One region of the Pseudomonas sp. Pso3 genome, then DNA from elsewhere that is predicted to be linked to it. Evidence: predicted binding sites of a transcription regulator. Region 1 holds the regulator's gene; the other holds the start of a gene.

What was found. The regulator LexA, encoded in region 1, represses DNA repair genes until DNA is damaged. The targets are predictions, from matches to a motif close to CTGTNTNNNNANACAG.
Region 2: imuA (translesion DNA synthesis-associated protein ImuA) is a predicted target of LexA. The motif match lies at 4,631-4,646, and genes of this name have one in related genera.

What each region holds. Positions count from the first base shown of each region.
Region 1 covers NZ_AP043687.1:1,242,491-1,249,929, forward strand. The annotation lists gene topA (type I DNA topoisomerase) at 1-1,070, shown strand, start outside; gene ACZ5R1_RS05800 (DUF6586 family protein) at 1,129-1,647, shown strand; gene ACZ5R1_RS05805 (hypothetical protein) at 1,778-2,014, shown strand; gene sulA (SOS-induced cell division inhibitor SulA) at 2,081-2,581, opposite strand; gene lexA (transcriptional repressor LexA) at 2,764-3,375, opposite strand; gene ACZ5R1_RS05820 (TetR/AcrR family transcriptional regulator) at 3,611-4,321, shown strand; gene nagZ (beta-N-acetylhexosaminidase) at 4,402-5,394, shown strand; gene ACZ5R1_RS05830 (S-methyl-5'-thioinosine phosphorylase) at 5,406-6,146, shown strand; gene mfd (transcription-repair coupling factor) at 6,192-7,439, opposite strand, start outside.
Region 2 covers NZ_AP043687.1:3,131,105-3,138,543, forward strand. The annotation lists gene ACZ5R1_RS14815 (error-prone DNA polymerase) at 1-2,558, opposite strand, end outside; gene ACZ5R1_RS14820 (Y-family DNA polymerase) at 2,555-3,964, opposite strand; gene imuA (translesion DNA synthesis-associated protein ImuA) at 3,972-4,586, opposite strand; gene lpxO (lipid A hydroxylase LpxO) at 4,709-5,608, opposite strand; gene ACZ5R1_RS14835 (DUF4124 domain-containing protein) at 5,789-6,274, shown strand; gene ACZ5R1_RS14840 (SphA family protein) at 6,277-7,233, opposite strand; gene ACZ5R1_RS14845 (coniferyl-alcohol dehydrogenase) at 7,304-7,439, opposite strand, start outside.

The DNA.
Region 1 (7,439 bases):
GCTACGTGACGGTGCACAACCGCCGTTTCTATGCCGAGAAGATGGGCGACATCGTCACCGATCGCCTCAACGAAAGCTTTGCCAACCTGATGGACTTCAGCTTCACCGCCAACATGGAAGGCAACCTGGACAACGTTGCCCAGGGCGAGCGGGACTGGAAGAACCTGCTCGACGAATTCTATGGCGACTTCAAGCAGAAGCTGGAGACCGCCGAGGCCGGCGAGAAGGGCATGAGGGCCAACCAGCCCACCCTGACCGACATTCCCTGCCAGGTCTGCGGCCGGCCGATGATGATCCGCACCGCGTCCACCGGGGTGTTCCTAGGCTGCTCGGGCTATGCCCTGCCGCCCAAGGAACGCTGCAAGGCCACCATCAACCTGGTGCCGGGCGACGAGATTGCCGAAGACGACGAGGGCGAATCCGAGTCCCTGGTCCTGCGCGGCAAGCACCGTTGCCCCATCTGCAGTACGGCGATGGATGCCTACCTGATCGACGAGCACCGCAAGCTGCACGTCTGCGGCAACAACCCGGACTGCCCGGGCTACGAGATCGAAGAGGGCAGCTATCGCATCAAGGGCTATGAAGGCCCCTCGCTGGAATGCGACAAGTGCGGCAGCGAGATGCAGCTCAAGACCGGGCGCTTCGGCAAGTTCTTCGGCTGCACCAATCCGGCCTGCAAGAACACCCGCAAGCTGCTCAAGAACGGCGAGCCGGCCCCGCCGAAGATGGACGCCGTGCCCATGCCGGAGCTGCGCTGCGAAAAGGTCGACGACACCTATGTGCTGCGCGATGGCGCCTCGGGGCTGTTCCTGGCTGCCAGTGGCTTCCCGAAAAATCGCGAGACCCGCGCGCCGTTGGTCAGCGAATTGCTGCCCCATCGCGACGAGATCGATCCCAAGTACCATTATCTGCTCAGTGCCCCGGTGAAGGACTCTGAAGGCCGTCCGGCGGTGATCCGCTTCAGCCGCAAGACCAAGGAGCAGTACGTGCAGACCGAGGTCGAGGGCAAGCCCACCGGCTGGAAGGCCTTCTACGACGGCAAGAAGTGGCAGGTGGAAGAAAAGCGCTAGGAGTCCTGGCGCCAATGGCAGACAGGAGGCCGGCGTGAGCCGGCTCCAGGAGAAGGGCATGGCCAACGAGCGTTATACCCGCACCAACCAGAAGCTGTACTTTGCCGGTCTGGCCCTGGAAAGCTGGCGCCTGGCCCAGGCTGCGCCCGCCGCGCAAAGCCAGGGGCGCATCATGGCCGAGCGCGAAGCCTGCCTGTTCCACCTGCACGGCGCGCTGCTCGGTCTCTGCCAGGAGGTGGCGGGTTTTTACCGGCACCCCACCATGGAGGCCACTTCGCTGGCGGTGCTGCTCGCGCCCGCCGCCCTGGATGAGGCACCCAGCCCGGAGATGGGCGAGCTCGTCGAACTGGCCGGCAATCCGGAGACCTGGCTGGCGCGACTGATCGCCGAGTACCAGCGGCTGCTGCAGCCGCCCCAGGCACCCCGGCGACCCAAGCAGGATCCGACGCTGCCGTTGATCGAGGCGGTCAGCCTGGAGCCGGCCGAGCCGGAGCTGGGTCTCGAAGAGGTGGAAGCCTGGCGTGAAAGCCTCAAGCAGACGGCGCTCAGATTCCGCGGCGCCATGACCGAGTGGTAGGGTAGTTCTCGCTACAATGCCGTAGAGGCCGTCAGGACGATGGCCTTGCAGACCGTCGAAAAAGGCTCAGGCAAGTCAGCCTCTCAGACCCCACGCTGTTACACTGTCCGCTTAGCTGTGGAGATACTGAATGACTACTGCCTACCTGGAAATCGTTGAACTCTCCGATGGTCGCATCGTGTTGCGCCGTGCGGACGACGAGGAAGCCCTCGTCACTCTGGAGTTTTCCAGCGATGCCAAGGATTTCCTGCATGGACAGCAGATAGAGGTGGCCAAGGCCATGTTCAACCTGGGTGTGCAGATGGCCGGGCGCCTGGCCGAAGGCGATAGCCTCCAGCGCGACGATCAACCGCGCGTCCTGCACTGATTCTTTTCCAGATCCGGCATTCCGTCCTGGAATGCCGCCGCTACACCCCGTCCCGCCGCCTGCTTCCTACGCGAATCTGACGTTCAGACTCTGGCTGTTGCCCTGGGCCGCGGCACGTGCCAGCTGCTGCTTGCCCGCATCGCTCAGGTCGTGCAACCAGCTGATCACCGTATGGCTCTGCCCCTTGCGCAGCACCTCGCAGGCCAGTTGCAGCGTCTTGGCAGCGCTCGGCGTCTGCAGTAGCAGTACGCGCTCCGGATTCAGATGGGTACTGCGCAACCAGGCGTTGCTGAGCAGCGACGGCGGGGTGACCAGGGTCAGCCAGCGGGCATCGTCCTTGTCGCTCAGCTGGCGCAGGATGGGCGCCAGCAACTGCAGGCACTGTTCCTGGCTGCCGTGCAGGGACATCTCGCTGAAGGTGTCCGGCAGTGGAGCGGCGGGCAGTTCCCGGGCCGGCTTGCCAGGCTTGGGCAGAAAGGCGGTCAGCTCCTGCAGCAGGAACTCCGGTGCCAGATCCAGCTCTTGAACCGACGAGCGCGGCGCATCGAACATCAGGGGAAATTGCATGGCGACCTCCTGGAGGCGACTCGATCAAATCCACACGAGATCATGTACCACGGATACATGACGTCACCGTGCTCAGCCTGGTCTTGAGCGCTTTCCGGAGCGCGAACAGATACCCCCGATCAAGACTTCGGCGTAAGGCATAAAGGCGTGATAACGGCTGGCCCGAGGGCCAGCCTTAGACGTTAGCGGCGGATGACGCCAACGCTTAACCCTTCGATGGCGAATTCCTGGGTGGAAAGATCGACTTCGATAGGGGAGAACTCGGGATTTTCCGCCAGCAGAGTGACCTGGTTGCCCGAGCGCTTGAATCTCTTCACGGTGACTTCGTCGCCCACCCGGGCCACGACGATCTGGCCGTTGTGCACTTCGCGGGTCACATGGACGGCCAGCAGGTCGCCATCGAGGATGCCGACGTCTCTCATGCTCATGCCCTTGACCTTGAGCAGGTAGTCGGCACGCGGCTGAAAGAAGGCCGGGTTGATGGCGCAATTTTCCTCGACGTTCTGCTCGGCCAGGATGGGGGCGCCCGCAGCGACCCGACCGATGACCGGCAGGCTCTCGTCGGCCTTGCGCGAGGTGTCCAGACCCGGGATGCGGATGCCCCGGGAGGCGCCCGGCGTCATCTCGATGGCACCCTTGCGGGCCAGCGCCTTGAGGTGCTCCTCGGCCGCATTCGGCGATTTGAAACCAAGCTCCTGCGCGATCTCCGCGCGGGTAGGCGGAAAGCCATTGGCTTCGAGGCAACGCTTGATGAAGGCCAGGATCTCGGCTTGTCGCGGTGTCAGTTTCAGCATGATGCACGTCGCGTCGTCTAATGATGCTGTGATTATATACAGTAACTCCGGGTGGTAGGCAAGGCCGCCGACCTCGACTTGGGACGATAGGCCGCGATCGTGACCAAAAGCCCGCAGAGGGTGGAAAGCCACGGCTTCCAGGCCTTCAGCTGGCCGCTCGCCGGCCGAACCGCGATTGACTTCGATAGCGTTTGAAACATATGTTTCAAACGGAATTCATCTATCGGGGAAGGTCATGGCGCAGTCGGATACCGTGGAGCGCATTTTGGATGCGGCCGAGCAACTGTTCGCCGAGCGCGGCTTTGCCGAGACCTCGCTGCGACTCATCACCACCAGAGCCGGGGTCAACCTGGCGGCGGTCAACTATCACTTCGGTTCCAAGAAGGCCCTGATCCAGGCGGTGTTCTCGCGCTTTCTCGATCCCTTCTGCTTCAACCTGGAGCGGGATCTGGATCAGTGGCAGCCCAGGAATGGCGAGGAGGTGAGCCTGGAGGCGCTGCTGAATCTGCTGGTGGATCACTCCCTGGCCATCAAGCCGCGGCATGGCAATGACCTCTCGGTGTTCATGCGGCTGCTGGGCCTGGCGTTCAGCCAGAGCCAAGGGCACCTGCGCAAATACCTGGAGCAGACCTATGGCCGCGCCTTCCGCCGCTTCCTGCTGCTGGTGAATCGGGCCGTTCCCGAGATTCCGCCCCTGGAGCTGTTCTGGCGCGCCCACTTCATGCTGGGGGCGGCGGTGTTCAGCATGTCCGGCATCAAGGCGCTGCGGGCGATTGGCGAGAACGACTTCGGCGTCGATACCCACACCGACCAGGTGCTGCGGCTGATGGTGCCCTTCCTCGCCACCGGCATGCGGGCGCCCACGGCGATGCACGCACCGGAACTGGCCCAGGCCCAGTATCGGCCGCGGCGGCCGGTCGCCGTGGAGACGGCCGAGACCTACTAGGCTGCGGCATCAAGGGTGGCTGGGGTAAGCTTGCGTCCCTTTCACGGCGCCGTGCGCCGGAGCATTCGGACGAGGTACCCATGCAAGGCTCCCTGATGGTCGATATCGCTGGCACCTGGCTCACCGCCGAGGATCGCCAGCTGCTGCGTCAGCCGGAGGTGGGCGGACTGATCCTGTTCGCCCGCAACATCGAAACCCCGGGCCAGGTTCGCGAGCTATGCCGTGCCATCCGCGCCCTGCGGCCGGAACTGCTGCTGGCCGTGGACCAGGAAGGCGGTCGCGTGCAGCGCCTGCGCCGCGATGTGGTGCGGCTGCCGGCCATGGGGCAACTGGGCGGTCGCGCGGACAGCACGGAACTGGCCCGCCTCTGCGGCTGGCTGATGGCGACCGAGATCCTGGCGGTGGGGCTGGACTTCAGCTTCGCCCCGGTGCTGGACGTCGACCATGGACGCAGTCAGGTCATAGGCGCACGCTCCTTCGGCAAGGCCGAGCAGGTGATCGAACTGGGTGGTGCCTTCATCGCCGGCATGGGCGACGCCGGTATGGCCGCGACCGGGAAGCATTTCCCCGGCCACGGCTGGGCCGAAGCCGATTCCCACTATGCCATTCCCACCGACGAGCGCGATCTGGACACCCTGCTGCGCACCGACCTGCGCCCCTTCCAGGCCCTGTTGCCGACCCTGGGTGCGGTGATGCCCGCTCATGTCATCTATCCCGCGGTGGATCCCCAGCCGGCCGGCTTTTCCCGGCGCTGGCTGCAGGACATCCTGCGCGGCGAACTGGATTACCAGGGCGTGATCTTCAGTGACGACCTGTCGATGGCGGGCGCCCACGTGGCGGGCGATGCCGGCCAGCGCGTCGAGGCCGCGCTCAGCGCCGGCTGCGACATGGGGCTGGTGTGCAATGACCGCGCAGCGGCCGAGCTGGCCCTGACGCGGGTGCAGCAACTGGGCGTCTCGCCCGCGCCGCGGCTGGCCAGCATGAGGGCCCGCCGTCACGTCGATCTCGATTACCGGCAGCAACCGCAGTGGAGTCTTGCCCTGCGGCGGTTGCGCCAGGCTGACCTCATCTAAAGGACATTCCCATGACTACCTACGCCATCATCGGCGGTACCGGCCTCACCGCGCTCGCGGGTCTGGAGCTGGACCAGGCTCAGACCTTCGAGACGCCCTGGGGCGCGCCCTCGGCGCCCGTGCAGCGCGGCCACTATGCCGGGCGCCCGGTGCTGTTCCTGGCGCGCCATGGCCATCCCCATCGCATTCCGCCGCATCAGGTCAACTACCGCGCCAATCTCTGGGCGCTCAAGGAGGCCGGTGCCGAGGCCATCGTCGCGGTGAACGCCGTGGGCGGTATCCATGCCGCCATGGGCAGCGGCCATCTGTGCGTGCCCCATCAACTGGTGGACTACACCTGGGGGCGCGGCCATACCTTCTTCGAAGGGACAGACCTCGAGCACGTCACCCACATCGACTTCAGCTTTCCCTACGATGAGCCCCTGCGGCAGCGTCTGCTCGGCGCACTGCGCAGGCTGCAACTGCCGCACAGCGACCATGGCGTCTATGCCGCGACTCAGGGGCCGCGCCTGGAGACGGCGGGGGAGATCGTCCGGCTGGAGCGCGACGGCTGCGACATCGTCGGTATGACCGGGATGCCGGAGGCGGCCCTGGCCCGCGAATTGGGCCTGCCCTACGCCTGCCTGGCGCTGGTGGTGAATCCGGCGGCCGGCAAGGTGCAGCGGGAAATCACCATGGCCGAGATCGAAGCCGTCCTGGCCAGCGGCATCGACGAGGTGCGGCAGGTGCTGGCCGAGGTGCTGGCGGACTGATAGCGCTCAAGCCGCTCCCGGGATTGACCGGGAGCGGCTCTTCGATCAGCTGGCGGCGGGCGTCAGGCGGTCGAACAGGGCTTCCAGGACGTTGAAGCGCTCTTCCGCCCGCTCCATGGGTACCTGGAACTTGAACAGGGTCGCGCCTTCCAGCCGGTACTTCTTCGGCTGCGCCTGGATCATCTTCACCAGCACCAGCGGATCCACCTGGGTGTCGGCGGCGAATTCCAGCCGTCCGCCCTGAGGCCCGGCATCCACCTTGACGATGCCCAGGCCTTCCGCACGCAGCTTGAGCAGCGTCAGGCGCACCAGGTTCTTGGTCGGTTCCGGCAGGAGCCCGAAGCGGTCGATCATCTCCACCTGCAATTCCTTGAGGGCGTCTTCGTCCGCCGCCGAGGCGATGCGCTTGTAGAGGATCAGCCGCGCATGGACGTCGGGCAGGTAGTCTTCCGGGATCAGCGCGGGCACGCGCATGTTGATGTCCGGACCGCCGCCCAAGGGTTGCTCCAGGTTGGGCTGCTCGCCCTTGCGGATGGCCTTGACCGCGCGCTCCAGCATTTCCATGTAGAGGGTGAAGCCGACCGCCTGGATCTGGCCGCTCTGGCCTTCGCCGAGCAGTTCGCCGGCGCCGCGGATCTCCAGGTCGTGGGTCGCCAGGATGAAGCCTGCCCCCAGGTCCTGGGCACCGGCGATGGCTTCCAGGCGCTTCTCGGCGTCCGGCGTCATGCCCTTGCGCGGCGGGGTGAGCAGATAGGCATAGGCCTGGTGGTGACTACGGCCGACGCGGCCGCGCAGCTGGTGCAGCTGGGCCAGACCGAACTTGTCGGCGCGCTCGATGATGATGGTGTTGGCATTGGGCACGTCGATGCCGGTCTCGATGATGGTCGAGGCTACCAGCACGTTGAATCTCTTGTGGTAGAAATCGCTCATCACCTGTTCGAGATCGCGTTCGCGCATCTGTCCGTGGCCGATGCCGACGCGGGCCTCCGGCACCAGCTCGGCCAGTTCGCGGGCCCGCTTCTCGATGGTCTTGACCTCGTTGTGCAGGAAGTACACCTGGCCGCCGCGCAGCAGTTCGCGCAGCAGGGCTTCCTTGATCACCGCGTTCTGCTCCTCCATGACGAAGGTGCGCACCGAGAGACGCCGAGCCGGCGGGGTGGCGATGATGGACAGGTCGCGCATGCCGGCCACGGCCATGTTCAGGGTGCGCGGGATCGGCGTGGCGGTGAGGGTGAGGATGTCCACCTCGCTGCGCAGCGACTTGAGCTGTTCCTTCTGGCGCACCCCGAAGCG
Region 2 (7,439 bases), 1.9 Mb from region 1:
TGGCGATCACCGGCCAGCTCCGCCAGGGCGCCGGCCTCGGCCAGCTGTCCGCGCGCCCGGGCATCCAGCTCGGCCCGGCGACAGAGGTCCTCGACGTCGCGAAAGGGCTGCGTACCCCGCGCCGCCACCAGGCGCCGACCCACCGCCTCCGCCAGTCCCTGCACCAGGCGCAGGCCCAGGCGGATCGCCGGCTGGTGGCCGGCCCCCGCCTCCAGCCGGCAGTCCCAGTCGCTGGCCTGCACGGTCACCGCGCGCACCTCGATGCCGTGGCGCCGGGCGTCCTGGAGGACCTGGTCGGGACTGTAGAACCCCATCGGCCAGCTGTTGACCAGGGCACAGGCGAAGGCGGCCGGCTCGTGGCACTTGAGCCAGGAGCTGGCATAGGTCAGCAGGGCAAAGCTGGCGGCATGGGATTCGGGAAAGCCGTAGCTGCCGAAGCCCTTGATCTGCTCGAAGAGGCGCGCGGCGAATTCCGGGCGATAGCCGCGTTCGACCATGCGGCTGTGCAAGCGTTGACGGTGGGGTTCGAGGCCGCCATGACGCTTCCAGGCCGCCATGGAGCGACGCAGCTGATCGGCCTCGCCCGGCGAATATTCGGCGGCGACCATGGCGATCTGCATCACCTGTTCCTGGAACAGCGGCACTCCCAGGGTGCGTTCCAGCGCCGGCCGCAATTCGTCATGGGGATAGTCGGCCTCTTCCTCGCCATTCCGGCGGCGCAGATAGGGATGCACCATGTCGCCCTGGATCGGCCCGGGGCGGACGATGGCCACCTCGATCACCAGGTCGTAGAGGGTTCGCGGCCGGAGGCGCGGCAGCATGGCCATCTGGGCGCGGGATTCGATCTGGAACACCCCAACCGTGTCGGCGCGGGAGATCATGGCGTAGGTGGGCTCATCTTCCTGGGGCAGGCTGGCCAGGGTCCAGCGCTGGCCGCGCCAGTTGGCGACCAGGTCGAAGCAGCGGCGCAGAGCGCTGAGCATGCCCAGGGCGAGGATGTCGACCTTGAGCAGGCCCACGGCATCGAGGTCGTCCTTGTCCCACTGGATCAGGGTGCGCTCGGGCATGGCGGCGTTTTCCACCGGCACCAGCGTGGCCAGGGGCGCCTCGGAGATGACGAAGCCGCCGGGATGCTGGGAGAGATGCCGGGGAAAGCCGATCAGTTGACCGGCAAGGATGAGCACCCGCTGCAGCAGGGGGCTGTCGGGATCGAAACCCGCTTCGCGCAGGCGCGCGGGGCCGGGGATCTCGTCGGTCCAGCGCCCGGCGCACCCGGACAGGGCGTCGAGCTGGTCGCCCGGCAGGCCCAGCGCCTTGCCGACATCGCGCAGGGCGCCGGCGGCATGGTAGGTGCTGACCACCGCGGTGAGCGCGGCCCGCTCGCGGCCATAGCGGCGAAAGACGTACTGGATGACCTCTTCGCGGCGCTCGTGCTCGAAGTCGACGTCGATGTCGGGCGGTTCGTCGCGCTCGCGGGAGATGAAGCGCTCGAACAGCAGATTGCCGGTGAGCGGATTCAGCTCGGTGATACCCAGCACGTAGCAGACCACCGAGTTGGCCGCCGAGCCGCGGCCCTGGCAGAGGATGTGCTGGCGGCGGGCGTAGTCGACGATGTCGTGCACGGTGAGAAAGTAGTTCTCGTAGCCCTTCTCGGCGATCAGCGCCAGCTCCCGGGCTACCTGGTCGGTGACCCTTGCCGGCGCCCCCTCCGGCCAGCGCCAGGCCAGGCCGCGGCGGGTCAATTCGGCCAGCCAGGAGCCCGCCGTCTCGCCGGCGGGTATCACCTCCCGGGGATAGCGATAGCGCAACTCGCCCAGGTCGAAGCGGCAGCGGGCGGCGATCGCCAGGGTCTCGGCGCGCAACGCCGCGGGATAGAGCCCCTCCAGCACCGCCAGTGGGCGCAGATGGCGCTCGCCGTTGGGATGCAGGTGATAGCCGGCCTCGGCCACCGGCAGGTGATGGCGGATGCCGGTGAGCACATCCTGCAGGGCACGGCGTCCGCGGGTGTGCATGTGCACGTCGCCGCAGGCCACTGCCGGCACGCCCAGCTGCCTGCCCAGCGCCTGCAGCTGCAAGAGTCGGGCGACATCGTCGGCGCCGCGCAGCAATTCGACGCCGAGCCAGAGGCGCTCGGCAAAGACGCTCCTGAGCCAGGCGCCCTCCTCGGTCGCGGGTTCGCCGCCCGGCAGCCAGATCGCCAGCAAGCCGGGCAAGGGCTGCTGCAGGTCCGCGCGACCCAGCTGGTAGCGGCCCTTGGGTGCTCGGCGGCGGGCCCGGGTGATCAGCGCGCAGAGGCACTCGTAACCCGGCAGATCCTCCACCAGCAGCACTAGGCGCAGACCGTCGTCGAGGGTCAGTTCGCTGCCGATGATCAGGGGCAGCCCGACCTGGCGCGCCGCCTGCCAGGCGCGGACGCTGCCGCTCAGGGTGCATTCGTCGGTGATGGCCAGCGCCGTGTAGCCCAGCGCCTTGGCCCGCTCGAACAATTCCAGGGCACTGGAGGCACCGCGCTGGAAGCTGAAGTTCGACAGGCAGTGCAACTCGGCATAGCCGCTCATGCGAACCAGCCCTGGATCCACCAGGGCGCCTCCTCGCCATAGCGGCGAAAGGCCCAGGCCTGGCGTCCGTCGGCCACCTCGATGCGGTAGTAGTCGCGCCGCTGATCACCCCCGTCCCACCAGCCGCTTTCGATGCGCTCGGGACCGGCGAGGACCCGGCGTGGCTGGCCGTCCAGGGGACGCGGTTCGCTCAGCAGCCAACCCGGACGCAGGCCGGGCAAAACGGTCTCCAGACGCCGCTCGTGGCGCCAGACCAGGGCGCGCTCGGGACGATGATCCGCCTGGATGCCGAGCCCCAGCACCGCTTCCTCGCCCAGCCGGGCACGCAGGCGTTCGCGTAGCACTTCCCAGCCCACAGCCTGGGCGGGACGCTCGTCGAACAGGCCATGGCGTTCCGGCACGAAGAGGGGCAACTCCTCGCTTTCCAGGCACAGCGCCAGCACCGGCGCCACCACCTGCAGCTGTTCGAGGCGACCGCGGGCGAATTCGAACAGCAGGGCGGCATCGCGTTCGGGGGCCAGCAGGCCGATGGTGAGGGTGGTGGCCGGCCCCTGGCGATGTTCCAGCCAGAGCAGGAAGCGCTGCACGCCCCGGTCGCGACTGGCCAGCCAGACCGCCAGATCGGCGGTGAGGCGACGCAGGGGGAACAGCAGCGCCTGGTGGGATTCCACCTCGAAATTGAGCTCCACCCGCGCCACGAAACGATCGGGCGGCCGATAGAACTCCAGCGCCAGGCTGCGACTGCCGCCCAGCAGATCCAGCTGCTGCAGCAGCTCGGGGGCGAAGCGCCGGGCCAGGGCGGCCCTGGGCAGGGCCTTGAGTTGCTCCAGGCGGCGGATGCCCATGCGCACCAGCGCCTGGGCCTGCTGGGGGGCGAAACCGGCGCGCTCCACGGGCAGCCGATCGAGCAGGCACGGCAGGTCGTCCGGGGAGGCGATGAGGCCATCGGCGACATTGGTCAGCATGCGCGCCGCCACCGGATTGGGCGCCAGGGCCAGTCGGTGGCGAAAGCCCAGGCCCTGGAGCTCCTGGCGCAGGCGCCGCTCCAGCCGTGGCCAGGGCCCCAGCAGCGGCAGGCTGGACTGGATCTCCAGCAGCAGCGCCCGCGGATAGTGGCGACTGACCTGGGAGCTGAAGCCATAGCCCCAGGCCGCCAGCAGCGCCTCGGCCGTCTCGATGAGCGCCGGGTCGTATTCCTGCTGCTCGAAGTCGCGGGTCAGCGCCTGGGCGGCGGCCAGGGTCAGGCCGGGGCGCAGCCCCAGGGCCCGCGCGGCCGGATTGACCGCCTGCAGCAGGCGGCGCTGTGGCGGACCGGAAAGCAGCACCAGCGGCCGCTCCGGCTGGGGATGACGGCGCAGCACGGCATCCAGCGCCAGCTGCGGAAAAAGGATGCAGGCCCAGCGCATGGCAAGCTCAAGCGCCGCCGGCCAGATCGAGCACGCCGGGCTGACCGCCGCGGCATTTGCGGATGTGCAGCCGCTGCAGCGGCGCCCTGAGTTCGAGGCGCAAGGCCGCCGGCGAGGGATTGTCCAGGGCGGCGGCCGGGCGCAGGGCGAAGGCCAGGGTACGACCGCTCTCGGCAGCGACCTGCAGCCGGCGCAGCTGGCGATCGTCGGCCCGCTCGGGCCAGCAGAGCACCGCGCCGAAGCAACCGGAGCGCAGGCACTGCTCGGCGGCCCAGAGCACCTCGGCGCCCTGGGCGCGGATCACCACCAGGGCATCCAGCGCCACGCCGGCCGCCTGCCAGGCCAGGGGATAGGGCAACAGCGGCGGCCCGATCAGGGCGATGCGCTCGGCGGCCTGGCTCAGGCGCGCCAGGGTCGGCCAGAGCAGCCGCAACTCGCCATGGCCGGGGCCGGCGAGCAGCAATTCGGTCAGGGCCGCTTCCGGCCAGCCGGCACCGGGCAGATGGGCATCCAGGGCGGCGACCCCGGTGGGCTGGTCGCTGCGCCGGGCGTCGGGACTGGTCTGCCCCTTCCACAGGCGCCGCTCCTCGAACAGCCGGGCCAGGCTGGCGCCGCCGCTCATGCCGTCAGACCTGCAGGGATATTGTCCATGGCCATCGCCTCTATCTGTATATGCATACAGTATTAGAGGCGATTCGTATCGGGGTCAAGTCGAACCGCTGTCTTTGCGGTTGCAGGGATCGCTCAGATCCAGATCACCACGCCGACCAGCGCGGCCAGCAACAGCCACTGTTCGAGGTAGTAGCGGAAGCGGTTGCGCTTCTTCAGCGCCTTGCCGCGCTGGCGGATGCGATAGAGGTGCCGGAAGGCGCGATTGAGGCCGCCGGTCTTGTCGCTGGCGTCATTGGGCGAGGCCGCCGAGGCCAGCAGGGTGCCACTGACCCAGCGGTTGAAGGCGCTCGCCCAGCGATAGCGCAGCGGCCTTTCCACGTCGCAGAAGAGGATGATGCGATCCTGGTCGGTGGTGTTCTCGGCGTAGTGGATGAAGGTTTCGTCGAACACCACCGCCTGGCCATCGCGCCAGTGATAGCGCTGGCCGTCCACCTCGATGAAGCAGCGCGGATCATTGGGCGTAGCCAGGCCCAGGTGATAGCGCAGGGAGCCGCCATAGGGATCGCGATGGCGCACCAGCCGCGATCCGGGCGGCAACTCGGCGAACATGGCCGCCTTGACCGTGCCGATGCCGCGCAGCAATTCGGTGGTCCTGGGGCACAGCTGCATGGCGGAAGGATGGCTGTCGCCGTACCACTTCAGATAGAAGCGCTTCCAGCCGCTCTTGAAGAAGGAGTTGAAGCCGGCATCGTTGTGCTCGGCGGATTTCTTGATCTGGCCGGCGCGCAGCAGGTCGAGGGCTTCGTCGCGGATCAGCTGCCAGTTGTCCTGCAGCACCTGGAGTTCGGGAAAGCGCTCCACCGGGTGATAGGGCGCGTTGGGCACCCGCGAGGTCAGGAACATGAAGGTGTTCAGCGGCGCCAGAAAGGTCGAATGGTCACTGAGCTGACGCAGCAAGCGATGGCGCACCCGGCCGCGAAAGTGCACATACAAAACACAGAGAAAAAAACCGCCAATCACGAACCACTTCACGCGTCGCTGCCCTGAAAAGAATGTTTCCGGATGTTATACGCCTCACCTCGGGCCGGGCCTAGTCTTTACAGTCTGACGATAAGCTGAATGCCTGGTGTCGAGCCGGACAGCAGCACTGGGAGCCGTAGCGGGCATCTTGTATCCTGCAGGTGACAATTCGAGTGCCCGGAGGGCCTCATCATGCGTTCGCTGCTCTATGGCCTGCTGCTCGCCAGTGGCGTCGTGGCCGCTCAGGATGTCTACAAGTGCGTGGACGACCAGGGCCGGACGACCTATACCCAGGGCGCCTGCCCGACGAATAGTCAGATCACCACCATTCCGCTGCAGAGCCTGCCCGAGAGCAACGGTTTCACGCCGCCGCCCCGGCCTGCCACGCCGCCGCCGGCCGCCGCGCCGCGGGAGGTCACCGTGGTACCCGCCCCCGCTGCCACTCGCCAACGTCCGGTAGACGACGTCACCGTGGTCGGTGGCTCTTCGTCCTCTTCGAGCTTTCGCCAGGAAAGCGAGGTGCGCGGCTCCGGCATCATCTATCAGCCGGTGCCGGTCTACATCGACCGCCGGCCGCGCAACGAGACCTGGCACATGGTGCCCCATCCCCAGGCGCAGCAGCCCCAGCCGCCGGCGCCTCCGCCGCCGCCGAACCGGGGCATTCCCATCGATCGCTAGCACTAGAGCTTGTGCAGGAAGTTGACGACGAACTTGCGCCCCTCGGTGCGGTTCTCGGCGTCCTGCTCGAAGTAGCTGTTGACGGTGATCAGATTCTCCCGGGAAAAGGCATAGGTGAAACCCGGACCCCAGGCCCAGACCTTTTCCCGCCGCCCGCTGACGTCGTGACCATCGACCTGGGTGTCGGTGATCTGCCGCAGCCAGTAGCCGCTCAGGCCGACGCTGAGGCGATCGTTCAGCGCGTACTGGGTGGCGAAGTTGGCGTGCAGCGCCTGGCCGGCCTGGGTGTCGGAGACCGCGCCGAAGCTGCGCAGCGGCTGGTCGTTCTTGCCGTTCCACAGGTACCAGAAGCGTCCGGTCACCGACCATTGGGGCGTCAGCCAGTAGGTGGTGGCGTAGTAGGGATTGAAGGACCAGAAGTTGCTGCCCGGATTGATCGCCCGGTCGCGGTCGTAGCGACCGGTGGGGGCGACGATCTCGGCCTCGATGCGTTGCGCCCAGCGCGGTCCGCCGTCGGGGCGGGTGGTGGTGGGCAGTTGCAGGAAGGCGCCCAGGGTCAGGTCCCCTACCCCCTCGCGGGCGCTCAGCGCCTGGCCGCCGAGGCCGTCATCGACATTGGCGTGAGCCAGCCAGGGCAGGATGGCGGTGAATCCGGGCATGGCGCCGTTGGCCAGCGGCTGGCCGACATAGATGATCTGGCTGACCGGGGCGAAGGTGGTCAGCTCCTGCTTGGGCAAGGGCAGCTTGCGGCCGTCCTGGTCGTTGAAGCGGCTGGTCTTGCCATAGATCAGGTACTCCTCCCAATACCAGCCGGGACCGTCCGGCGCCGGGGCGCCGTCGTAGAAGCTGGTGGAGCCGAGATTGAGACCGGGCAGGTCGTAGGCCTGGGCCACTGTGGAGGCGAGACTGGCCGCGGCCAGCAGACCGAATCCGAAACGTAATCCGAAACGTGTGCGCATGACGTCGTCCTAGAGTTGTTCTTGTTGTGGGAAAACGTGATCGCCGCACCGGCCGGCGCGGCGATCCGGGTCAGACGTAACTGGCGGCGAGACCGCCATCCACCGGCAGGTTGGCGCCGTTGATCCAGCGCGAGGCATCGCTGCAGAGAAAGGCGATCACCGCGGCCACCTCGTCGGCCAGCGCCGGGCGCAGCATGCGCTGGCTG